Regions from separate parts of the Paenibacillus taichungensis genome, predicted to be linked through region 1. Evidence: riboswitches for the same ligand, from Rfam matches in the RefSeq annotation. Region 1 holds a riboswitch; the other holds the start of a gene.

Evidence for each region. Region 1 has a riboswitch for glycine ahead of sdaAB (L-serine ammonia-lyase, iron-sulfur-dependent subunit beta). Riboswitches for the same ligand answer to the same signal wherever they lie in the genome.
Region 2: it holds a riboswitch for glycine, as region 1 does, so the genes downstream of both, gcvT (glycine cleavage system aminomethyltransferase GcvT) here and sdaAB (L-serine ammonia-lyase, iron-sulfur-dependent subunit beta) in region 1, are expected to answer to the same signal.

What each region holds. Positions count from the first base shown of each region.
Region 1 covers NZ_CP194720.1:5,539,419-5,552,143, forward strand. The annotation lists gene ACR1R9_RS24910 (ABC transporter permease) at 1-108, opposite strand, end outside; gene ACR1R9_RS24915 (ABC transporter permease) at 110-826, opposite strand; gene ACR1R9_RS24920 (ABC transporter ATP-binding protein) at 823-1,737, opposite strand; gene ACR1R9_RS24925 (histidine kinase dimerization/phospho-acceptor domain-containing protein) at 1,833-3,317, opposite strand; gene ACR1R9_RS24930 (response regulator transcription factor) at 3,362-4,045, opposite strand; gene ACR1R9_RS24935 (alpha-glycosidase) at 4,263-6,017, shown strand; gene ACR1R9_RS24940 (helix-turn-helix transcriptional regulator) at 6,167-6,679, opposite strand; gene ACR1R9_RS24945 (YhgE/Pip domain-containing protein) at 6,797-8,014, opposite strand; gene sdaAA (L-serine ammonia-lyase, iron-sulfur-dependent, subunit alpha) at 8,267-9,211, opposite strand; gene sdaAB (L-serine ammonia-lyase, iron-sulfur-dependent subunit beta) at 9,201-9,890, opposite strand; glycine riboswitch at 10,002-10,143, opposite strand; glycine riboswitch at 10,148-10,271, opposite strand; gene ACR1R9_RS24960 (MFS transporter) at 10,609-11,886, opposite strand; gene ACR1R9_RS24965 (phosphotransferase enzyme family protein) at 11,916-12,725, opposite strand, start outside.
Region 2 covers NZ_CP194720.1:635,053-647,777, reverse strand. The annotation lists gene ACR1R9_RS03025 (helix-turn-helix domain-containing protein) at 1-88, opposite strand, end outside; gene ACR1R9_RS03020 (endonuclease MutS2) at 659-2,668, shown strand; gene ACR1R9_RS03015 (cysteine-rich CWC family protein) at 2,761-3,009, shown strand; gene ACR1R9_RS03010 (mannitol-1-phosphate 5-dehydrogenase) at 3,062-4,213, opposite strand; gene ACR1R9_RS03005 (PTS sugar transporter subunit IIA) at 4,210-4,644, opposite strand; gene ACR1R9_RS03000 (BglG family transcription antiterminator) at 4,641-6,746, opposite strand; gene ACR1R9_RS02995 (PTS mannitol transporter subunit IICB) at 6,746-8,215, opposite strand; gene gcvH (glycine cleavage system protein GcvH) at 8,786-9,175, opposite strand; glycine riboswitch at 9,523-9,645, shown strand; glycine riboswitch at 9,649-9,749, shown strand; gene gcvT (glycine cleavage system aminomethyltransferase GcvT) at 9,947-11,083, shown strand; gene gcvPA (aminomethyl-transferring glycine dehydrogenase subunit GcvPA) at 11,080-12,435, shown strand; gene gcvPB (aminomethyl-transferring glycine dehydrogenase subunit GcvPB) at 12,576-12,725, shown strand, end outside.

The sequences.
Region 1 (12,725 bases):
AAGCAGTGCGATCAATGGACTAAGCAGAATCAGAAGCCAGACAGGTGATTTGCCCATTTTTAATCGCTCAGAGGATAGGATTCGAAAATAAGTAGTTGCAAAACTCATCTTAGGCCACATCCTTCCGGCTAAAGTGCACCATCCCCAGCAGCATGATCAAGAGACCCGAACCTACGCCCAAACCGACATACACGAATGGTGTTGGGCTGGCCCAAGCCATCTGTGCCCAAGCAAGCGGAAAGTACGGTGAGATACTGAGTGCGAACATCCCCATTACTGCGAGTACAATTCCAAGCGTGACGGGAAGAGCCTGATTTTTGTTTACCATTGTCAGCCATAGCTCCAGCGATAACACCGGAAGTGCGCCAGCCAGCGGCAATAAACCCAACTTGATTGCATGTATCCAAGGGATCTCACCAGCCTCGAATCCAAGTACCAGTCCCAGACCAATAATTCCCGCTGTTAATAACAAACAGGAGATGATGAGCAGCATACAAGCGAGCAGGAACTTGGCCAGGTAGACCGCAGGTCTTGTGATTGGCATCGCCAGCAGCTGCTTCCACGAACCCTGTTCATGCTCCACATTTGCGATCATTGAGCTGAGAATCGTCGCCCCCAGCATCAAGGCAAGCGGTACAAAAACAACCACATTATCCAGCAAACTCTCCCACAGATGACCCCCATACTGTTCTTTCAGATAGTCCAAACGAAGCCCGAAATTCAAAGCTTGCATCGCTGTTAGTCCAATGGGTGCCAGGAAAACGAGAAACCAGATACCTTTGCCACGAATTTTGAGCCAATCGGACGATAACGCACGGCCCGTCATACCGTTGCCCCCTCACCGATGACTCGCATGAACAAGTCTTCTAGAGATTGACGGTGCTCTTCCACACGATAGACCGCGTGATCCTGCTCAACCAATCGGCGAACTAGCAATGCAATCGCGCTATTATCCATATACGGGAACGTGAGCGCGGCTCCTTCACGTTGACCGAACTGTCCCTGCTCTCTTGCCAGCTTCATCGCCTCTTCCGGCTCGGAAACCGTCAGTCGAATGGAGCTGCCCGTCTGGCTATGCAGATTGGCGATCGTATCCTGAAGGACCATTTTCCCCTCACGAATAATGCCAACCCGGCTTGCCATCTGTTCCACTTCACTCAGCAAATGGCTCGACACCAGTACGGTGATACCGTGTTCCAGCGGCATGCGTTTGATTAATTCCCGGATCTCCTGGATGCCTGCTGGATCAAGACCGTTCGTCGGCTCGTCCAAAATCAGCAGCTCCGGCTGACCCAACAAGGCACTTGCAATCCCCAGACGCTGTTTCATCCCAAGCGAGTAACCTTTTACGGAACGTTTGGCATCCCGGGTCAGATCCACGATGGAAAGCACTTCGGCAATCCTCGATTTGGGTACATTTAATATCCGGCGCAAGGTTTCCAGATTCTCCACCGCGTTCAGATGTCCATAGTATGATGGATATTCAACCAACGAACCTACACGTCGCAGAATGTCCATGCGATCCTTGCGGATATCCTTGTCGAATACACGGATGACACCTTTGGTTGGCTTAATTAAGCCAAGAAGCATACGAATAGTTGTTGTTTTGCCAGCGCCGTTGGGACCAAGGAAGCCATAAATATCTCCCTTTTTAATATGCAGATCAAGTTCACGGACCGCCGCACGGTCCCGGTATGTTTTCCATAAGTTAGCGGTTTGAATAATGTTGTCAGTCACTGTTTAATCACCTCGGATATCATCGTAACCTTCCAAGGTTAAAGCTGAAGTCGGCTGAAGTTTAAGTTTAGTTTAAAAAAAGGTTAGGGCCTTGGTTATCCAACACCCACACCGCTATAGAGGCACACCCGCAGTCCGTTCTCGGAACTGTCCATCCTCTTCCGCAGACCCATCTCACGAATCAGTAGATCCACGATAGATAACCCCAGACCTGTTCCCTTGGTATCCGAATCTTCCTGCAATCCTGGTCCCCTATCCTGAATAACAAGAGCCTTCTCCCCATGAATCTGTTCTGTCGATATGCCAATATATTTTCCACTCGCTGCATGACGGATGACATTCTGGAACAGGTTATCGAGAACACGACGCAATCCCTGTTCATCCACCTGCCAAATCAATGGTTCATCCGGCAGATCAATATCAATCTCAAACTGCTCTTTCTCCCACACAGGATACCAGGCCGCTGCCGTTTCTCTGACAATTCGCAGGACGTCCTTCTGTTCCAGCTTCAATGTATATTTTCCGCTGGTGAGCAGGTTGTACGACAACATGTTATCGATCAGTCCGCTCAAGTCATCCATCTTGGCTTCCATACGACGCAATGAAGTATCCGCAGCCGTGCTTAGGGGTTCTTTGTGAAGGGAATGCATATGTCCACGAATGACAGTCAACGGCGTACGCAAATCATGCGATAAGCCTGCGACAAGACGTTTGCGAAGTTGCTCTTCCTCCCGCTCCCGATGACGACTATCTGTCAACTGATGCACCATTTCGTTGAACGATTCCTCCAGATGTCCAATCTCGTCCGATCTGCGAATCTCCACAGGAAGTGGAATGCCTTCCTTGCCCGGCGTGATCATCGCCGTCTGGAGACGGATGAGCCGCTTGCGAATTCGCGCAAAGAACAGGATCGACATGATAATAAATAAGAGGAAGATGATCATCATTAATCCACCCAAATACAAAAGTTCCATAGGCCAGTTGTTCTGCGGTTTTTGCAAAAGATACCTCGGAACCTCAATCACCATAAAGCCTTGTCCCTTGTTTTCGCTATCTCCCCCTACAAAAGAAACCACCGTTAGCGGATCACGATAGGACGCTTGCTTCATAAATTCCAGGGTAGTGTTTGAATTCCATATCGCTGGAATCTGGGTCTCTGTTCTCTGATGATTCAACGTCCACTTCAATGTTGTCATTGTTGTTCCATCCACGGTGGTTTCAGACACATCAACATCCTCTCCAGCGAGAATAAATGCCGTTTCACCGTTTTGGTCCACACGGTACATCGAAGATTTGGGATATTTACGGTGCAGCTGTTCCATACGTTGTTTGATTTTTTCAGATGTCGCCCCATCCAGCTTCTCGGATTCCCGGGTCCACAGGTTGCTAATTTTCGTGCTATCGCCATAAGGTGCCGTATTTTCTTTATTTGTATTGTTCACCACCACCACATAGATGATGGATGTAATGGGGAGAACGACCGGTACAAACAAAACCGCTGCCAAGATCAAGAGGATATACCGGGACATCAGGGTCCGTCCAAAACGCATTTTCCGTTTGCCTGTAAGGCTACGTTTCACTACCCTATTCCTATCGGATGGATCGCGCATCGTCGCTTTTTTGCTCATGGCTTCTTCACACGATACCCAACACCGCGAACGGTTTGAATGATAGTTGGGTTCGCCGGATCACGCTCCAGCTTCTCGCGCAGATGCCGAATATGTACCATTAATGTCTTGTCCCCATCCAGATAAGGCTCGTTCCAAACGGCTTCGTAGATCTGTTCCTTGGTTCGAATCATGCCCATATGCCTGAGCAGGTAGGCGAAGATATGAAACTGTTTGCCTGATAAAATAATTTCTTCCCTCGTCTCCTCATTCACGATCCGGTGATCCTTCTCGTAGATGGACAAGTGGTCCAGTTTTACCACAGTATCGGCCGAGATTGCAGTTCCTGCTTTTCGAAGCTGGACTTCAATCCGTGCGGCGAGTTCATCGGGATGAAATGGCTTGGTTACATAATCATCGGCAAAATCAAGCCCATGCAGCTTATCGTCAATGGACGTTCTGGCCGAAAGCATGACAATGGGTACTTCAGGATGTTCCTTTTTGAGTCGCTGTCCTACCGTAAATCCATCCAGCCCCGGCAGCATGACATCCAGAATAACCAACGAACAACCCCCGGCAGCCTCAGCCGCACCTTCACCACTTCCGAGCCATACCACTTCATATCCGCGCTCCTCCAAGTCGGCCCTAACCCATGTAGCAATTTCCGTATCGTCTTCAATGTATAACAGTTTCGTTTTCATGCGCGCATTCGTTTCCTTTCTGCACCCTTTGGGTTAATTATATATTTGAAACATAATGAAGTATCTTGTTTATATAAAATGTACGAATGATGATCACACGGCCATTGATATCCTTTTATTTTAAATTATACCTTAATCATCCGCTTCGCATAATTCTGCATCGAATGCTGCGACTTGCTCACATAATACATGTGTATACGACGGGAGGAAATTCATTATGCTGTTGGAAGCCATCTTTCATCAACCGAAACGGAACTGGGCCTACGCCTGCGATAAGGATACCATTCGTCTGCGTTTGCGTGCCAAAAAGAATGATCTCACCGAGGTATATGCCCTGACTGGCGACAAATACGCCTGGGATCGCACCAAAGAGCTGGTTCCTTTAACCAAATATACATCCGATTCCATGTTCGATTATTATGAGGGGCAAGTAAAACCACCGTATCATCGGCTGAAGTATTCCTTCCTGCTGAAAAACGGCACAGAACAGATCTGGATGACCGAGACGGATTTCCAAACGCATGAACCCGACGATCCTGGTCATATGTTCCAGTTTCCATATATCCACCCCGGAGCTGTATTTACACCGCCTGCATGGGTGAAGGATGCGATCTTCTATCAGATCTTCCCTGAACGATTCGCAAATGGCAACCCTGACCTCAATCCAGAACATGTGGAACCCTGGGGTGGTGAGCCAACCCCGTTTAACTTCTTCGGAGGTGATCTGCAGGGCGTCATCGACCATCTGGATTACCTTGAAGAGTTAGGCATTAATGCCATTTATTTTACACCGATCTTCGAGGCAACAACCAATCACAAATACGATACCGAAGATTATCTGCGAGTAGATCGTCATTTTGGTGATGCAGATACGGTTAAACGGCTTGTTGAGCTGTGCCATGCACGCGGAATCCGGGTGCTATTGGATGCGGTGTTCAATCATTCTGGTAAGACCTTTGCGCCGTTTGTCGATGTGCAGAAGAACGGGGAGAAGTCCAAATATAAGGACTGGTTCCATGTGCATGAATTCCCGCTGGACGTGAAGGATGGCATTCCTACGTATGAAACTTTTGGATTCGAAGCTCATATGCCGAAGCTGAACACGGAAAATCCGGAGGTGAAGGCGTATTTGCTAGAGGTGGCCGAATACTGGATCAAGGAAGTGGGTACCGACGGCTGGCGGCTGGATGTCGCGGATGAAGTGGATAATGCGTTCTGGCGCGACTTCAGCCGTGTAGTGAAGGCTGCGAATCCGGATGCCTATATCTTGGGTGAGGTATGGAATGAGTCCTCCTCCTGGCTGCAAGGTGATCAGTTCGATGCCTCGATGAACTATCCATTTACGGAAGCCGTAAATCGTTTCTTTGTAAAAGATGCCATGCACGCCGAACAGTTTGCGAACTCGATCGGTCGACAACTGTCCCGCTATCCGTTGCAAGCCAGCGAAGTGGCGTTCAATCTGCTGGACAGCCACGATACACCACGGCTACTCACCTTATGTGAGGGCGACCAGCGGAAGATGAAACTGGCTGCGCTGTTCCAATTCACTTATATGGGTACTCCGTGCATCTATTACGGAGACGAGATTGGGCTGGACGGAGAGCATGATCCCGGTTGTCGGAAATGTATGGAGTGGGATGAGACGAAGCAGGATCGCGAGCTGTTCACCTTTTATCAAAAGCTAATTGCACTTCGCCATGCCCATCCTGCCCTGCGTGCAGAAGGCAGCATTCGATTCCTGCAGGCCCGTGAAGGCGGAAGCCAGCTTGTGATGGAACGACAGGATGAGGAGGAGCGTATTCTGATCCTGTTCAATCGTTCGGAAGAAACAGCTATCGTCGAGCTCGAAGCGGGTACCGGGGAATGGACGGAGTTATTTGGCGAGAATTATCGTACAGCCAAGGAAGAGGGAATCCTCGCAGTTGAGCTGCCCGCATATGGATATGTTGTACTAAGTACAGATATCACGTAGCTTCTTAATTTTATTGTATCCTTACAATTCCAACGTATTGCAAGCAACGCCGAATAAGCGCTCACAGACCCGCTACTGATCTGTATAGCGCTTATTCGGCGTTATCAATGGATCGTTAATTGATTTAGGGATATGGATACTATAGAAAGCTACTGTGGCGCGGTCAGCTGTTCCTTGAGCAATCGGATGGTAGCCTCATATTGCACAAGCCCCACTTGCATACACAAACGCTGTGCAGGTGAGATCTGTTCGCCAAATTGCCTCATCTGGCGCTGCAGCTCGGCATACAGCAATTCTTTACGATTCAGCTCCGACCGGACCCACCCTACGACAGTATCTTCATCCGCCAGCTCTCCGAAATACAGACGCATCAGAAAATCAGAACGGAACACCTCTGCTTCCAAGGGACTCATCAAATAGGTATTGAACTCCGCAGACCCTTTCGGGGTTAAGGTATACACATTTTTGTCAGGTTTCCCTTCCTGTCTAACGGATTCTTTGGTCAATAACCCCGACTTTTCCATCTTCGCAAGTGTGGGATAAATGGTGCCAAAGCTGGCATCGAAGAAAAATGAAAAATATTGTTCAAAGTACTGCTTGATCTCATATCCGGAACATGGCTGATTGTGCAGTATTCCGAGGATGACATGCTGCGTGTTCATCGGTGTACCGCTCCTTTCCAATTGCTCTTAACGTATCACATCCTCCCTTATACGTTCAACATCATCAGACGTTCACGGATTGGCTTATCCGGCAAAAGGATGCTTTCTTTATCCATGTTATCCACGATCAGGTGAAGGCAGGTTTCCAGTCAGAGCGACAGGTGTCGCAGCAGACTTGGACTCCAAAGGTATGCCGGATTGTGCAGGACCTGAGCGTTTGATCCACGTGCACACCGCTCCCAGAACCAACGTCGCCGCTCCAATCACTACGAGAAGCAGAACATCATGACTAATCCCATCTCCGCCAAGCACCAGATTCATCATGCCCTCCACCGCGTAGGTTGCCGGCAGATAATGACCGATCTGTTGATAGAAGTCAGGCATGACATCGCGCGGAATGGTTGCTCCTGATGACAACATCAGCAGAGGCAACAAGGCACTGTTTAACCACGCTCCAGCATTTCCAAGCAGCAGCAAGCTCAATTGCGCCACGAATAGAAAAGATAAAGTAATCAACAACTGAAATAGCCATAATATCCACCATCCATCTGCTGATGATACACCCATAACATGCATCATCCCTGCTCCAACGAGCGATACGATAAATGCAGCACCAACATTGATGATATTGCGCGCCCAAAAGCGTTCCCATTTTCCTGCCCTGCTACTGAGTTCACCAGAAACCTTTTGCAGATTCATGCCAAGCAGCATTGCACCTGTAAACGTAGCTGTCACAATCAACATTGGCACCATGGAAAAAGCAAAATTGTTAACTGGATTCAGCCGTTCCACTTCTGCCTCCACCCGGGAAGATAACCCCACTGCCATCGCATTCGCCTGATCGGCAGCCATACCTGATTGATTCAGCACTCCCCGAATGCTGTTTTGCTGTACTTCACGGTTCAACGTCGCTGTGACTTGTGCGGATACGGTTTGCATCACACTTTTTACGGTAGCCACGTTGGATTCATTCATCACATACTTCACCGCTACTGGACCCGACAAGTCTCCCGCCTGCTGCATGAAACCGGATGGAATCTCGATAATCATGTATACATCCCGGTCCGTTAACATCTGTCTGGCTTCTTCCATAGTTGACGAAGGTTTAATCTCGAAATGAAGACCCGTTGCAAGAGACTTTGCCACTGGCTCCGCTGCAGCGCCATCTTCATTTACGATAGTTACTGCAAGCTGATTCATCCGTGCATTTACCTGATCATATCCACTAAGCCAAATGGTATTAAAAAAAACCTGGAACAATACGGCTGTAATTAACCCGACTACTGTAGCTCCATTTTTCAAAAACAGAAGACTCGTTTTAAAAACACTTTTCATGTTATCCATCTCCTTAAGTTCTATAACTTTTTCTCCGTCCTATATATCGTATTGATATATGACAGTTAATAATATATCTAATCGATATATAAACGTCAATACCTATTTTCTTTGTGGGCAAAAGCAAAAAAAGCCGATACGCTTCTTCACCAGGAAGAATTCGTATCGGCTTTTCGTATCAAGATGGGAGCTCATCACCTTTTTTTATATTAAAAGGCACACCAAGTTAAAATTGATTTCAGGCCAAAGGCGTTATGCCTTGGCTTCCGGTTCATTTTCATTAGGAGACTCAGCTTCAGTCTCAGGCTCCGCACGCTTCGCCTTTGGTTTAGCAAGCTTCTCCATCATTTTCCGTCCTGTCGGTGTTTGGGCAAGCCCACCTTGGGCCGTTTCACGGTGCCTGCTCGGCATCGCACTGCCCACTTCCAGCATGACATCAATGACTTCGTCAGAAGGAATGGCACTTCGTACCCCGGCCAGCGCCATGTCGGCCGCAGCCAGCGCAGTTACGGCACCCAGTCCGTTACGGACGATGCAAGGGATTTCCACGAGGCCTGCGACAGGATCGCAGATGAGCCCTAGTGTATTTTTTAACGCGAGGCCAACTGCATGAACCACTTGCTCCGGCGTCCCTCCACGCAGCTCCACCATGGCTCCAGCGGCCATACCGATCGCAGAACCCACTTCAGCCTGACAGCCACCCTCGGCACCTGAGATAAATGAGTTGTTGGCAATGACATAACCGATCGCTCCCGCACAGAACAGACCGTTCACCAGATGCTCGTCACTCCAGCCAAAACGCTCCTGGGAGCTGATAAATACACCCGGAATGATGCCGCAGGAGCCAGCTGTCGGTGTGGCTACAATCCGGCCCATCGAGGCATTCACTTCCGATACACAAAGGGCATACGCCATGGCCAGTGCAGAGGCATCTCCAGAACAAGTCTCGCCTTTACGAATGTACTCAGCCATTTTTTTGCCGTCTCCGCCAGTCAAGCCGCTGCGTGATGTTGTATCTTCTGTTAGCCCTTTGTGTACAGCTTCCTTCATCACCTGATAGTAATCCGACATCTGCCGCACAACATCCACTTCCGGGATATTCGTCTCCTGAACCTGCTCTTCGATCATCAGCTCGGCAATGGTCTTGGACTCTGCTGTACAGATGGTATTCAGTTCATGTAGATGTTTAAACCGCATCAGGCTCGACCCCTCTCTTCAAATCAATCACGCGAATGTCCAGCATATGATCCAGCGACCGCAGACGGTTCAACATCTCAGGATTCGGCACACCATCCATCTCCATCGCTGTCAGTGCTTCACCATCCCGGGCTTTCCGATCCACTTGCATGTACCCGATGTTCACCCCGGACGAACTGATGGTGGAGGTTACCGAAGCGAGCACCCCTGCTTTGTCCGAATGGCGAAGTACAAGTGTGGGGAACTCTCCGCTGATCTGTACACGAAAATCATTCAATGCATGCACCGATACACTACCACCGCCGATGGAAGCACCGATTAGTGAACATTGGCGGTCTCCGTGCCATAGTTCAATCTTGACCGTATTCGGATGAGGAGCAGGCAGGCCGCTTGTGAAAAACTCTACCTCCATACCCGCTTCCTCTGCATATTGTTCTGCATCCGGTATACGTGGATCATCAGTCACATAATCAAGCAGGCCACCGATCAACGCAAGATCCGTACCATGCCCCTGATACGTATCAGCAAACGAGCCGTATAGAGTTAATCGAGCGCGTTCAGGCGTGCATCCCAGCCACTGACGGGCAATTCGCCCCAATCTTGCCGCTCCAGCCGTATGTGAACTTGATGGACCTGTCATGGACGGACCAATAATTGAAAAAACGTCTTTAAAACGCATCGCAAACCCTCCATTTATAATCGTCATTTTCATCCAGACGTACACCCATAATGTTCCTTTATTACTGAATGATGACATAAGAAAAGGACAGAAGAAGGCCCTAGGCCCTCTCTCTGTCCTCGATACCTGAGAGTTTCATGATAAGCAGCGCGGCGAATCGATGCATCCCTGTATTCACAGGTGATGTCACCCTGCACACCGTGCTGCTTGATCATATACCCCTTGGGTGGCGCAGTTCGCGCACTCTCCAGAGTTGCGTCCAACGATGGTACATTTACCTGAGAGATTAACCGCTGCGCCGGGTGCGTAGCAGCTTGCTCCTTCGGTGCCCGACAGCTGTCATTTTACTCGACATGCCCAGGTCTCTCCCGCTCGCTATCATTCGCTGTATGGAACCATTCTGATCTTGTACCAGAACGATAATTGAAGTTTTTAATACTTTCTCATTAAGATTAATCGACCGGAAGATCAGTGTCAACAAACTTAACGATTTCTTTGCGAATATTTGCTTTTTTCCATTTTATACACAAGATAAACGAACAAACTGTAAACTTTCATCACATGAATGTGTTAATGCGTTTCATCTCGAAAGCGCATACATTGTTCATTTTCTATTAGCCAATATCTGTGTTTAATACTATTTATGTTATGTTCCACTGAACGGTTCGGGTATTCAGGCAACCTTTATTCTGTACTAGAATTGCCGTATTTCTGCCTGTCACCCCACCATCGCCTTGGGCTTCGCCGGTTCATCGTAATACCTGCTTCGGGAAGGAAACATGCTCGTCACCCACAATCCCAACGCAGCTAACAGCATGACCCCAGATACAACTGTATATACCATACGAAGCGACAACTGCTCTGCTATTACCCCTGCAATCAAAATGGAAGCCACCTGTAGCACACTTAACACAAGTCCAAGTACACTGCTCATTCGCCCCATCAGATCGACAGGGATATTATTTTGATAAAAGGTAACCAGGCCGGTATTCGCCAGTGCGGAGCACAGACCGAGCAGAATAAAGGCAACAGCCGCCAGTTCAAACGAGAATGAACGGGCGAACAGGAAATAACCAAGCGCAACCAGAAGTACACCGCCACCCATCATGTGACGGACCGGCAAATGTTTGGCGAACATCCAAACCAGCATGGAACCTGCCAAATAACCGATGCCGGTGATACTCATTAATGCTCCGTACTGTGATTCAGGCAGGTTCATCACCTGACGGATAAACACCACTTCCTGAGCATCCAGCGACATGCCGACCACCAGAATAATCTGGAACAGGGCATATATACCGACCACGTAGCCCGACTTTCGGCTGAAGCTCAGTACAGCTCTCCAATCCTGGGCAATCATCCGAGGGGTCAGCCTGCTTCCCGTCCCTATATTCTGTTCTCCAATGCCCAGTTTGGGAAGAAACATTAGAATCAACGCAGAAGCAGCAAAGGAAACCGCATTGGCATAAATGGCTGCTGCCGGAGATAAATATAACAGCATCACTCCTGCAACTGCCGGGCCGGTAATAAATGCCCCTGAGCTGATCAAAGCTTGTAGGGAATTAAAGCGCTTGCGCCGTTCAGCAGGTACCAGCCGGGTAATGTATACCTGAGAGGAAGGGACAAATATAGATGAGGACATGCTGATCAGAAACATCACTGCGTACATCATCCATAGAATGGACATCAGTGGCAGCATCGCCACCAGCATCGCCCGTAGCATATCGGCACCAATCATCAACTGCCGCTGATCATAACGATCAATCAGGCTGCCTGACCAAAACTTAGTGCACACCGAAGCAATCGGCGAGATAATCCACAACCCTGCGACTGCCGCTGGAGACTGTGTCATATTCAATACCATCAGATTAATTGCCACAATATATATGAAATCACCCAGATTGGATATCCCCACTCCGCTAAGTAGCAATCCGGCATGCTTCCAGCCACCACACTGCCCCTTCGATGCAACTCTCTTTGCACGAATGTTCTTCATAGCGCTACCCACCCACTAGAAATCACAAATTATAACTCATAGAAAATACTCTCGTTCTGTACATAAGGTTTGCAAAATTTGCTGCATATAAGAGGCATTCGCTCTTTCATCCATTCGTACCTGGACTCATTCTCCATCTGGAATGCAAAATAGCCGAACGTAAAAATCAGCATGAATCCTTCTATTAATCGAATATCACGCTTCGTTAGTGGTCCTGTCTGCTCCGTATAACCCGATAGGAAGACATCCCGTTCCTCCCGATTGAAAATCGTAGCCGCACCTCCGGCATCAAAGAGATAGTAGCCATAACCGTATAAACAAAAATCAATCATGGAAATGCCCTGATCCGTAACTAACAGATTGCCGCGGGTAATATCTCCGTGAATTACTCCCCATGTCTCGGCATTGTGCGGATACGTTTCGAGTTGTCTGTTAATGTTCTCAAACGTCTCACGAATCAGATCGAAATCCTTAGGAGTAAAGATGCCACGTCTAACGCCTTCCTCCAATTGCTCCAGCATGACCAGATTCTCTTTGATCGAACCATAGGCTGGTCGTACTTCCGTTTGCTTCAAGGTAGGGTTATCGCTATCGGTATACATCTCTGAGACGATCGCCTTATCAGCATGCTGTTCACGGTCATTCATCTGCTGCCCGCTTTCAGACTTCAGTGAACCCACCTGTGGCTCAGGAGCTCCCGTTGGTCGTCGTCCATATTGGTGCAATATCTGCAACTGTACACCCAAATCATGAATTTGCGCTGTCGTCAGATGTTCTCCCTGCTTGATATCCCTGCCCTCAATCCATTCCAGAACGGTACAACAGATCTCTTCTCCTGT
Region 2 (12,725 bases), 2.0 Mb from region 1:
TAGAATAGGAGACCGAACCAATAACAATGACCGGAAGGGCTCCGAGTATCATGGTAAAACAGAGCAAACGCAGCAGGTATTTAGGCAAAAAGAGCATCCTCCTTTGTGCATTTTGCGTGATTTAAACGAGAACGATTTCGGAATCACTTCCCGTACTTATGCAAAACGTATGTATAATATCGCTTTCATTGGATTAATTTACTATTGTTATTTTAAAACCCATTGTTATTCAAGTCCACTATTTATTATTGAAGGTTGACTTCAAAGCAATTTCCAGTTTATATTAGTTGCATATTCCTCAATCAAAGGAGAGATTTTGATGTCGGTGAGCGTTCTTAACTAACAAGTTTCATATTCAGGAGTTTGGCCTTCGATTCACTTGTGCCTTGTGGCATACGTGTATTTCATGATGCGCCATTACCCTGTACTTAGTTAAGAACAGCGGATATCATAAATCGCCTCCGGGATTGTACGTGTCCGGGTCTATTTCCGCGCTGTGTTCAGCGTGGATTTTTTTGTATAGACCTATAACGGGCCCTACTTTCCCGTACGTTAAGGGCGGAGAATGACGTTTGTTCATTCTCCGCCCTTTTTGCGTTTTTCGGGAATATATTCGCTTTAACCGAAATTCCATTTTATATCCAAGGAGAGATCAAGCATGAATGAAAAAACGTTAACCAGTCTGGGTTATCCCCAAATTCAAAAAAACGTTGCAGCCTGTGCCCTATCTTATTTGGGCAAACGTTATGCAAGAGACATGAAGCCAATGGTGGACGCTTCTCTGATTCAAATGCGTCTGGAAGAGACCGCTGAAGCGGCAGCTTTGATTCGTAACGGCGCCAGTGTGCCCATTCCATCACTGGATGGCATGGAGACCATTATGGATCTGCTAGGTACCGGTTATTTATTTACGGAACGTGATTTCAGCCATCTCGCCCAATTTCTTCGCAGCTGCGCACAGCTTATGAAATACATGGAGGGCAAATCCGAAGTGGCCCCTACAGTTAGTCGCTACGCTTCATCCATGATATGGATGGAATCCCTGCTGAGTGAGATTGAACGCTGTATCCATAGTGGACGCATTCAGGATCAGGCGAGCAAGGAACTGATACGTATTCGTAAAAAAATGATAGTCAATGAGGAACGTATGAAGCGAAAGCTTGATTCTCTAATAAGCAAACACCGCTCCATCATGCAGGAAAATGTGATCAGTCAACGTGGTGGAAGAACAGTGCTGCCCATTAAGAAAGAATTCCGCAAACACATTAAAGGCAGTGTGCTGGATGAATCGGGAAGTGGCCAAACCGTATATATTGAGCCTGCTGAATTAGTAGGTCTGCAAATGGAGCTGGCTTCACTGCAAGCCGAGGAATCACGGGAGGAGATGAAAATCCTCGGTGACTTAACCTCCCTTGCTGAGTCTTATAATCGTGAAATCGCACTAAACACGGAAACGGTAGGAATTCTGGATTTCCTGTTCGCCAAAGCGAAATATGCGGCGACCATGGACGGACGGACTGTGCGCGTCAATGCCAATGGACGGGTTCGGCTTCATCATGCCCGCCATCCGTTTATGGGTGCATCCATGGTTCCGCTTGATTTTGCAATTGGTCAGACGTATTCCTCACTAATCATTACAGGGCCGAATACGGGTGGCAAAACGGTTGCACTCAAAACACTGGGTCTGCTTACCTTGATGATGCAATCCGGTCTGCTTGTGCCTGTCGATGAAGATGGCGAGATGGCCGTATATCATGAAATTGCTGTGGATATCGGCGATGGACAGAGCCTGGAGCAAGCACTCAGTACCTTTTCTGCACATATTCGCAACATGATTGGCATCCTGGAGCAAGCCGATTCATCGACACTTGTGCTTATTGACGAGATGGCCTCCGGTACCGATCCCGGTGAGGGAGTGGGACTCTCGATCGCCATGCTGGAGGAGCTACACAGCCGTGGAGCTACCGTTATCGCGACAACCCATTTTGGGGAAATCAAACATTTTGCAGCAGCCACGCCTGGATTTGAGAATGCACGAATGGAATTTGATACGGTCTCTCTTCAACCTCTTTATCGATTGCGGATCGGAGAAGCCGGTGACAGCTATGCCTATTCCATTGCACTGAAATTGGGTATGCCACAGCGTATTATTGAGCGCTCCAAGCTCATTTCAGATCAGGGTGTCTCGCAAAGTGTCTCTTCCACCTCCTCTCCATCCGTGCCTAAAGTAAGTTCAACGTCATCGCACATAAACAGCACGGTTGAACAAAAACAATGGAATGAAGCAAGGAACAAGACGAAACCTGTCAGCCCGTCCGTACAAACTGAAACAAAAAAGCAATCAGCTGATCGGCCTGAAACATTAGAACCCGCTTCCCCAGCCAAAGCATTCCGAAAAGGGGATCGCGTCTATGCAGCTTATCTGAACCAGTCAGGCATCGTATGTGATGTGGAGGACAGTCGCGGAAATATCGGAGTCATGCTGCGCGGACGTAAAGTCAAAATTCATAAGAAACGTCTAACTCTGCACATCTCCGCAGATGAACTATATCCGGGTGACTATGACCTCGACATTGTGCTGGAGACCAAAGAGAACCGCAAGAAACGCAAACTGATGAGTCGCAAGCATGTGGAAGGACTGAAGATTGAATTGCCCCCTGAAGAATAACCGGAAATTTTATATAATGGGTTTAGTTGCTATACTTTAATAAACCTATCGATCGTTCGTGGTTAGAAATTCATCGGGGAAGGAAGACTCGTATGTCTGTTGAGCAAGATACAAACAAAGTCACTCCAGAAGTTCTTGTATGTCCTTTGTGTGGGGAGGCCAATGGCTGCTCCTATGCCGCTGGTCGTCCTCATTCAGAATGCTGGTGTAACCGGGCAGTGTTCCCAGAAGGGGTGTTTGACCCCATTCCGGCAGAACAGCGCAGGAAGTCCTGCATCTGCGAGGCATGTCTGGATACGTATAAAAAGAAGACAGAGCAAAATAAAGAGCCCCACAGTTAACCCTGTGAGGCTCTTCTTCTATTGATATAATTTTGTATTGAAATACAGACCATTACTTCTGCAGTTGTTGATAATGCGCTACAGCCTGCTTCAGTACAGGGTGACTCTCATCCATGGACGTATACTGGCTGAGTGCTGCTTCAATCCCTTTTTGCTGGATCGTAGTCTGGAGTTCTACCGCTTCCGGGTCTTCGGAAATGTCAAACTTGCAGGCAGCGGCCATGCCCATTGCCAGATGTGTTGTCTCCGTTCCATACTCGTAAGCCTGGAGAGCCGGGCGAACCAGACGGTCATTCGGGGACAGTTTCCGCAGTGGAGAACGTCCTACACGAGTTACCTCATCCGTCAGATGTGGGTTAACGAACCGTTCCAATATTTTGGCAATGTACATCTGATGATCGTCGGCATTGAATCCAAAACGCTTCACCAAAACTGCTCCGGTTTCCTGCAAGGCACCATATACGATGGATTTGACTTTTTCATCGGCGATAGCCTTCTGAATTGTATCAAACCCGTTCACATATCCAATATAAGCGGCAATACAGTGTCCGGTATTTACGGTAAACAGCTTCCGTTCGATATAAGGCTCCAGATCATCCACATACATTACACCCTCAACCGGTTTGAACGCAGGAGCCATTTGTGAACGGTCTACAACCCATTCATAGAAAGGCTCTACCTGTACATGCAATGGATCTTCATGATGCTGAATCGGCACAATCCGGTCCACGGCAGAGTCTGGGAAATACACATACTGATCCGCAAGCAGGCGAGTCCGCTCATCAAGCAGACCATATACATGTTCTTTCAGCTGAGTGCTGGCTCCAATTGCGTTTTCACAAGCAATGATGTGAAGCGGCTGGAAGACATCACCTGTTCCCAGCCTGGAAGTAAGTCCTTTGGCAATACCGGGAGCAATATGTTTCAGGATGTTCACACCCACTGCGGTTGTGATCAGTTCAGCTTCTGCAACGTTCTGAGCAACGGTATCCAGATTGGTTCCATCGATCGCACTCACACCGGTAACTGTCTCCAGGTCCTTGGCTTCGTTAGCCAGTTCAACCGTGTATTCTCCACGCTGCTCTAGAGCCTTAACCAGCTCCTGGTTAACGTCCGAGAAAACGACATTGTAGCCTGCACGGGACAGAATCAAACCGATAAAGCCACGTCCAATATTACCTGCTCCAAAGTGAAGGGCCTTCATAGTTCCATTTCACTTTCCAAAATAGTGATGACTTCTTCAGCAGTTTGAGCATGACGCAAAGCTTCCATGTTCTCTTCCTCGGCGCAGATGACTGCGATGCTGGTCAAGATCTCCATATGTTCTCCGCCCTGAGCAGCGATACCAATTACCATATACGCTTTCTCTTCCCCAAAATCAACACCTTGCGGGAACTGAATGACCGATATACCAGTGGACAGGATGAATGATTTGGATTCCTTCGTGCCGTGTGGAATCGCAAGTCCGTTACCAACATACGTGGAGACAATCTCTTCACGCTCCAGCATTTTGTCAATGTATTCAGCGGTGATATGTCCCGCGTCTTTCAAAATTTGACCTGCCATACGAATCGCTTCGTATTTATCCTGAGCCGTTGCATTCATGATGACTTTATCTTTAGTTAACACACTCATGTTTGAATACCTCCAATTTCTGTTTTGCTGCGGTAAAATCCCGCAAGTTCTTGGGACAAGTAATGAATAAGATCATCCCGGTTGCCTTTTTCAAGTAATGTGATCATTTCTTCCTGCAACAATAGTGCACTGATCTCACTCAGTACTTCCAAACTTTCCTTCGATAACTGTCTGGGTCCTAGCATCAAGAGCACATGGCTGACACCTGTCGGGTCTTCCGGCGTGCGCAGAAGCGGCTCTGTCAACTGGAACAGCGTGATTGAAGGACTGTGAATGCCATCACTGCGTGTATGAAACAAAGCGAGGGAAGTCCCAGGAATTTTCTGGCTTCCAACCGCTTCACGCTCCTCCAGCAGCCTGGCAATCTCTTCAGGATTATTTAACACACCAGATTGATGTAAAACGCTGCACATGGCATAGGCCGTGTCAAAAAATCCAATCTTCTGATTATCCAGCGGGAACACCTGAAACTTGCCGATAATCTGTACGATTTCAATCAGGGTCGCTTCCAGTCCAACCGGATCGGAAAATCGTCCTGTTGTCCTTGAATCTGCTTCAGGTGGGGGACTATGTTCCCGCTGAAGCGTCGTTGTCCTGATGAAGTGCCTTAAACGTTCACTTTCTTCTGCCGTCAGCAGTGGGCTCACCTTGTAGTATTGATGTTTATCCATTGGCAGATCCACAGTAGAGAGAACCAGATCATATTCCGTCTTTGGTATACGCGCGGCTTCATACCAGGACACACTGTCCACAATCCGAATCTCGGGAATTTCCTTGGACAGTCGGCTCGATAACATCCGTGAAGATCCGATCCCGCTCGTACAAACGACGACAGCCCTGATTTCACGTTTCAGCACCCGCAGTCGTTCAATGGAAGCACCGAAGTGCATCACCAAAAATCCGATCTCTTCATCCGGAACATCCGTATTGGGCCAAGCCTCTCGCACTGCTTGCTTTACATCCTCAAAGAGTGATTCATAATCCTTGCGGATCTGTTGAAGCAGCGGATTACGGATGAGCTGCCGTTCATCCATTCGTTCCAGTACTGGCTCCATATGGGCAATCAGACCTTCACGGAGCAGACGATCCTCATGGAACGAATAATGAGTTTTCTGCTGCATCCGATCTGTGAGGGAACGAACCATGTCAAGTAAGACCAGATCGTCTACGGGCAGCAGACGTGAGGAATGAATCGATTGCTCGATTTCAATCAGCAGCCTGTGAAAATAAGCCTGCTCCTCGCCCACAAACTCCAGCCCAAGCTGGGCAGATAGAACACCGCACAAACGGGAAGCTAAATATTCCGGCACCTTCTGCTCAACATGTAGAGGCATTCCAACGTCTTTTTTGTCTTGTTGAGTGCTTCGACCTATGCCAAAACCTTTGCGAATCCGCACAACGGATACAGACAATTGGATCAGCAGCTTCATGTATTGACGCTCCGGTATATTTTCCAACCACTCAATATCCGGCTGCCATAACGCGTTTTCGACCGTAAGTACATCCTCATGCCCTATCATTTCCAGAAGCTTGCTGCTTACTTTGGATACTCCCTGCTCCGCCTGTCTACCGAACAAATCGGATTCATCCAGATATTCAAGAGCGAGCGCGGAAATAGCCATGCGATGAGCCAACTCACTTCCATTGATCTTGACCCCATATCCACGTCTGCGAACCAACTTCAATCCTGCCAGCTGAATGCGTGGCTCCAGATCGTCCAGATCATTGCTTGCCGTAGATACGGTTACTTTCAGATCTGAGGCCAATGCAAGCAGCTTCACAGGCTCGGATTCATCCAGCAAAATACAAAGCATGAAGAGTTTACGCTCTTCGGGCGTAAACTCCACATATTCGTTAAGCTCAAGTTGTTGACGCAATACGGCCAAATCATCGGAACCGGGATCAATTCGAACCCCGGTTCCCGATTTTTTTTCCAATCTCATGCCAAGGGGCTCAAGCCATTGTTCAATCATCTGCAGCTCTCGATGTACGGTACGAGTGCTTACTTTGACCGCAACAGCTATATCGCCAGCAGTTACTTCATGAGGATGCTCCAGCAGGAACTCCACGATCTCACGCTGTCTCCTTGTAATATTACTCATCAGGAGTCGGATTTGAGGCGCTCCACCAGTGCCTCATATTCAGGACTCTTCAGGAAGTTGTCGATGGAAATATGCTCTGCATTTGGAGCCACGGATTTGGCCCGGTCTGTCAATGTTTTCTGTGTGATGACGATGTCGGCATCTTGTGGAATCTCACTGATCGCCGTGTTGGTTACAGCGACATCCACACCGGCTGCCTTCATTTTCTTCCGGAGAATCGAGGCACCCATGGCACTCGAACCCATACCTGCATCACAGGAGAATACAATTTTATTGATATCCGTTTTTACTGCCGAAGAAGCAATATCGGCTGCACGGTCAGCTTCACGATTGTCTTTATCAACGGTGAGGTTGCCCGTTTTGCCCTGATTTTTCATATCTTTCATACGGTTGGACGCACTGTCCAGATCTTCTTCATCGTTCTTCTGTTTACCCGTTTTGAGCAGTATGGATGCTACGAGGAACGAGATGATCGCAGCTACAGCTACCCCTGCAAACATGCCAAGGTATCCACCCTTAGGTGTTAACAACGAGTAGGCAATGATACTTCCCGGTGACGGTGCTGATACCAAACCAGCTCCGGTTAGCATAAAGGTCAATGTACCCGCTACACCACCAGCCATCGCAGCCAGAATCAGTATCGGTCTCATCAGAATGTAAGGGAAATAAATCTCGTGAATCCCGCCAAAGAAATGGATGATTACAGCACCTGGAGCGGAAGATTTGGCTGATCCGCGACCGAAGAAACAGTATGCCAGCAAAATACCAAGTCCAGGTCCTGGATTGGATTCGAGCATGAATAATACGGATTGACCCAATTCTCTTGCTTGATCCGTAGCAATTGGTGTCAGAATACCATGGTTGATCGCATTGTTCAGGAATAATACTTTTCCTGGCTCAATGATCAGATTGACCAGCGGGAGAAGACCAGCATTCATCAAAGCTTCTACCCCAGCTGATAACACCTTGCTAATCGCTTCAACGAAAGGCCCGATGCCTTTAAGGGCTAGAAGGGCCAAAATCCCACCAATAATACCAGCGGAGAAGTTGTTAACCAGCATCTCAAACCCTGATTTGATTTTGCCATCGACAGCCTTGTCAAACTTCTTAATGACCCAGGCTCCCAACGGTCCGGCTATCATGGCGCCAAGAAACATTGGAATATCACTGCCGACAATAACCCCGATGGTCATGATCGCACCGACTACACCACCACGTTGGCCGTGTACCATGGTACCGCCTGTGTAACCGATAAGCAAAGGCAGCAAATATTTGATCATTGGATCAACCAATAATGCAAAATCTGCGTTAGGGAACCATCCTTTTGGAATGAACAATGCCGTAATCAGACCCCAGGCGATAAAAGCACCCATGTTCGGCATAACCATACCACTTAGGAAACGTCCAAACTTCTGAACGCCAACCCGTATTCCTCCGCTTTTTTCGGACTTTGCGTCCACTGAACTCATACTGAAAACCTCCTCAACATATTAAACCTTGATTCCACTGAATTTTGACAACGATGATCCAGACGAACGAAGGTACAAATCTGCAATAAATCTTAATTTACAACCATATCGTAAATGAAAACGGTATCTTCTACAACGAAATGAAAACCTACTTCCGTCATGAACGTTGATGACAAGATTTAAATTTAAAGGATTGTTCCATATTTAAACCCGTATATTGATCGAAACCTGTTATTCCCTTTCATGTATCATACCCACGAATTGCCCCATTTTAATGACAAATGAAATTGTAAATTTATTCTATTTAAATGAGCTGTTCCTACCTCATTTAGAAATGATGATGAAACATGTTAGATTGATATTTATTTCATCTAATTAGTCTAATTCATCGAGTAACAACGAAAAAGCGCAATGACCTCATCCTGATTCAGATGAGGCAATTGCGCCTAAGTATTCTCCGAATAAGCAATATCACCATTCGGATCTATAATCATCGATTCATTTTATTACCTTAAAAAAACTTTTGCATCAAGCTAAAACTCTATCCAATCGGTGAATTGTACCTTAATATTATTCCGTATGTTTACGATACGCATCCGCGTTCATCAACGTGGAAAGTGCTGCTGTCAGGTCGCCCTCAACACGAATCTCGATCATCCAGCCTTCCTCATATGGAGAGTTGTTAACCAGCTCCGGGGAATCCTGCAATGCATCATTCACAGCAATAATCGTTCCACTGACAGGAGAAAACAAATCCGAAACGGTTTTGACGGATTCAATCGTTCCAATGCCGTCTTCCGCTTTTACATCCGATTCCAGGTCAGGCAATTCCACAAACACAATGTCACCCAGCTGATGCTGCGCGAACTCGGTAATACCAATACGTACGGTATCCTCCCCTACGGTCTGCACCCATTCGTGCTCTTCACTGTACAGGAAATCACTTTTCAATTCGCTCATCGATATCCGCCTCGCTTTTCATTAATGAGTGCATGCGTTTCTTTGACCTTAACCTTTTTCCCAGAACATAGCGTATGATATTTTCGATTCAAATGTCAAGATACCTCACAATTTATTTGTTTTTCTTCCTTATATACCTGTAACTCAAATGCACTCTCCCTACATATAATGGTGAATATTAGAAAAGTAAGCGCACTCTTTATAAATAGACGAACGTTATGAAACGAATTAAAAATATCATTCGGCTTTTTTATTCATTTCTATGATATCGTTCTTGACATCAATAGTCGATTCAGGCTTTAATGAGAGTAGTAAATGTGTTTAATTGGTCTATGCAATACCCGCGGATGAATGTAAAGGGAGAGATTACCCTTGACACCCGAATCAGGGTGTACATGCGGTAACGCCGAAGGAGTAAACCACCGACAAGCGGAGGTGAATCTCTCAGGCAAAAGGACTTTTACGGGACGCAACTCTGGAGAGCATCTAATCGCCCTGTGTGGGCGTTATGATCACCCAAGGGGAAACCTGCTGCATCATGCGGCGGGGTAACTCTCAGGTACCAAGGACAGAGCCTAAGAATACAGCGTGCTTCTGGCATGCCGATTCTTTGGCCTGTCCTTTTCCTTTTTCCCAAAAAAACGAAAACAGGTTATAGAGCGGCGCTGCCTATCGCGTCCTTACCTTACTTTTATAATAAAATATGATGCCAGATTCATTGATCCATGGTTATACACTCGGCCGGTTGACGGCCCATGACGAGGTGATTGGATGTCCGATTTGCTTAGAACCCCACTCTTTCCACTCTATCAGCAATATGAAGGCGTACGATGCATTGATTTTGGTGGCTGGGAGCTCCCGGTACAATTCAGCGGAATTCAGAAAGAGCATGAAGCGGTGCGAGAACGTGCTGGATTATTTGATGTATCCCACATGGGCGAATTCACCGTACAAGGTGAACACGCAGAAGCTTTTTTACAGCACATGACCACTAATGATGTAACAACACTCGTTACCGGTCAGGCCCAATATACGTTAATGTGTTATCCGGATGGTGGCGTGGTCGATGATCTGCTGATTTATAAACTGAAAGACCAGCAATATATGCTGGTGGTTAACGCCTCCAACATCGATAAGGACTGGGCATGGCTGCAACAGCACATGATGCCTGGCGTAACGATGACCAATGATTCGGATCAAACAGCGCTACTTGCTCTGCAAGGTCCGCTGGCAGTAGATATTCTCAGAACGGTGACAGACACGGATGTGTCTTCGATTGAGCCTTTCCGCTTTGTGGCAAATGCGAAGGTATGCGGCGTTACATTGCTGTTATCCCGTACCGGATATACGGGTGAAGATGGCTTTGAGCTCTACGTTCCTGCGGAACAAGCCGCTGCGGTCTGGAACGGATTGATGCAAGCCGGAGAAGCTCACGGACTTGTTCCCACAGGACTGGGTGCCCGGGATACGCTGCGCTTTGAAGCCAAGCTGCCCCTGTATGGACAGGAATTGTCTGCAACTATCTCACCGCTGGAGGCTGGCGTTGGCATGTTTGTGAAGTTAAATGCAGGACCGTTTATCGGACATGAAGCCTTGTTGCAGCAAAAAAATGATGGACCTGCCCGCAAGCTGGTCGGGATCGAAGTACTGGAGCGCGGCATTCCTCGCCCTCATTATCCCATTTACGCCGAAGGTGTGCAGATTGGTGAAGTGACCACAGGGACTCAGTCGCCTACGTTGAAACGTAATCTGGGGCTGGCCTTGATCGACAGCAAATATGCTGCACTAGGTACCCCGCTGGAGATTGAGATTCGTGGCAAGAAACTAAAAGCCGAGGTCGTGAAGACCCCTTTTCATAAACGGACACGTGCGCCAAAGACACCTACTCAAGGAGCTGATCAAGCATGAGCAAGCATCGCTACATTCCCATGACCGAGCAGGATCAGAGTGCCATGTTGGCAACCATCGGCGTGGAAACGATTGAAGATCTGTTCCATGACATTCCACAGGAGATTCGCTATCAGGGTGAACTGCCTGTTTCCTCCAAACTCGATGAATATGCACTGACACGTCATATGTCGAAGCAAGCGGCAGCGAATGCCAACTTCGAGACACACGCCAGTTTCCTGGGTGCAGGTATTTATGATCACCACGTACCTTCCGTCATTAATCATGTCATCTCCCGTTCCGAGTTCTATACCGCCTATACACCTTATCAACCCGAGATCAGCCAAGGAGAATTGCAGGCGATTTTCGAGTTTCAATCCTACATCTGTGAGTTGACAGGTATGGCTGTAGCCAATGCCAGTATGTACGATGGTGCGACTGCATTTGCGGAAGCAGGCAATCTGGCCGCAGCGGCAACCCGCCGCAAACAACTGATTGTGTCACGCACCGTGCACCCTGAATCCCGTCAGGTATTGCAAGCTTATGCTCACGGCCTCAATCTGGAGATTGTTGAGATTGGATATCAAAATGGTGTAACAGACTGGGATGCCCTGCAAGCCGCCGTGTCCGATGACACCGCAGCCGTCATGATCCAGAGCCCGAACTTCTTCGGCGCCGTGGAAAATGTAAAACAGGCCGCAGATCTTGCCCATGCGCACAAGAGCCTGCTCGTGGTCAGCGCCAACCCGCTATCGCTGGGTCTGCTGGAAGCCCCAGGCAAGCTGGGTGCTGACATCGTCGTTGGCGACGCGCAGCCCCTTGGCATCGCCGCATCACTCGGCGGCCCAACATGCGGATATTTCGCGGTATCCCAGGCTCATATGCGCCGGATTCCTGGCCGCATTGTAGGCCAGACAACGGACCGCAACGGCAAGCGTGGTTTTGTACTCACGCTGCAAGCACGGGAACAGCATATTCGCCGGGAAAAGGCGACGTCCAACATCTGTTCCAACCAGGCGTTACTCGCGCTGAGCGCCTCTGTATATATGTCCATTATGGGTAAACAAGGCATGATCGACGTCGCTGATTTGAATTTGCAAAAGAGCCATTATGCCCTTAACACGTTTACCACAATTCCAGGCGTCTCTCTTACGTTTACCGCTCCTACGTTCAATGAGTTTGTTATTCAACTGCCTGAAGGAACAAATGTGGAAGCACTGCAACTGAAATTGCTCGATGCAGGTTTCATTGGCGGCTATGAACTTGGCCGTGATTATCCTGAGCTCGCTGGACATATGCTGATTGCGGTTACTGAACGACGCAGCAAGGAAGAGATCGACGAATTCGCACGTGTATTGGAGGGATCGCTGTGACTCAGGAAACGACAACAAAGACAACGACGACATCAGCACAAGGACAATCGGAAACGGTAACCTCTATCTCCACTTCGGGCCAACCTGAAACTAACACAACAGTTACTGATCAAGCTGCCTCTCCAGCACCGGAGCAATCGTTGATTTTTGAACTCAGCAGTCCGGGTCGGGTCGCTTATTCCTTGCCTGAATGCGACGTTCCCCGTCAAGCTGTGGATTCCCTGATTCCCCGGGAAATGCTTCGGTCGGAAGCAGCAGCATTGCCTGAGGTTTTTGAAGTTGACGTCATT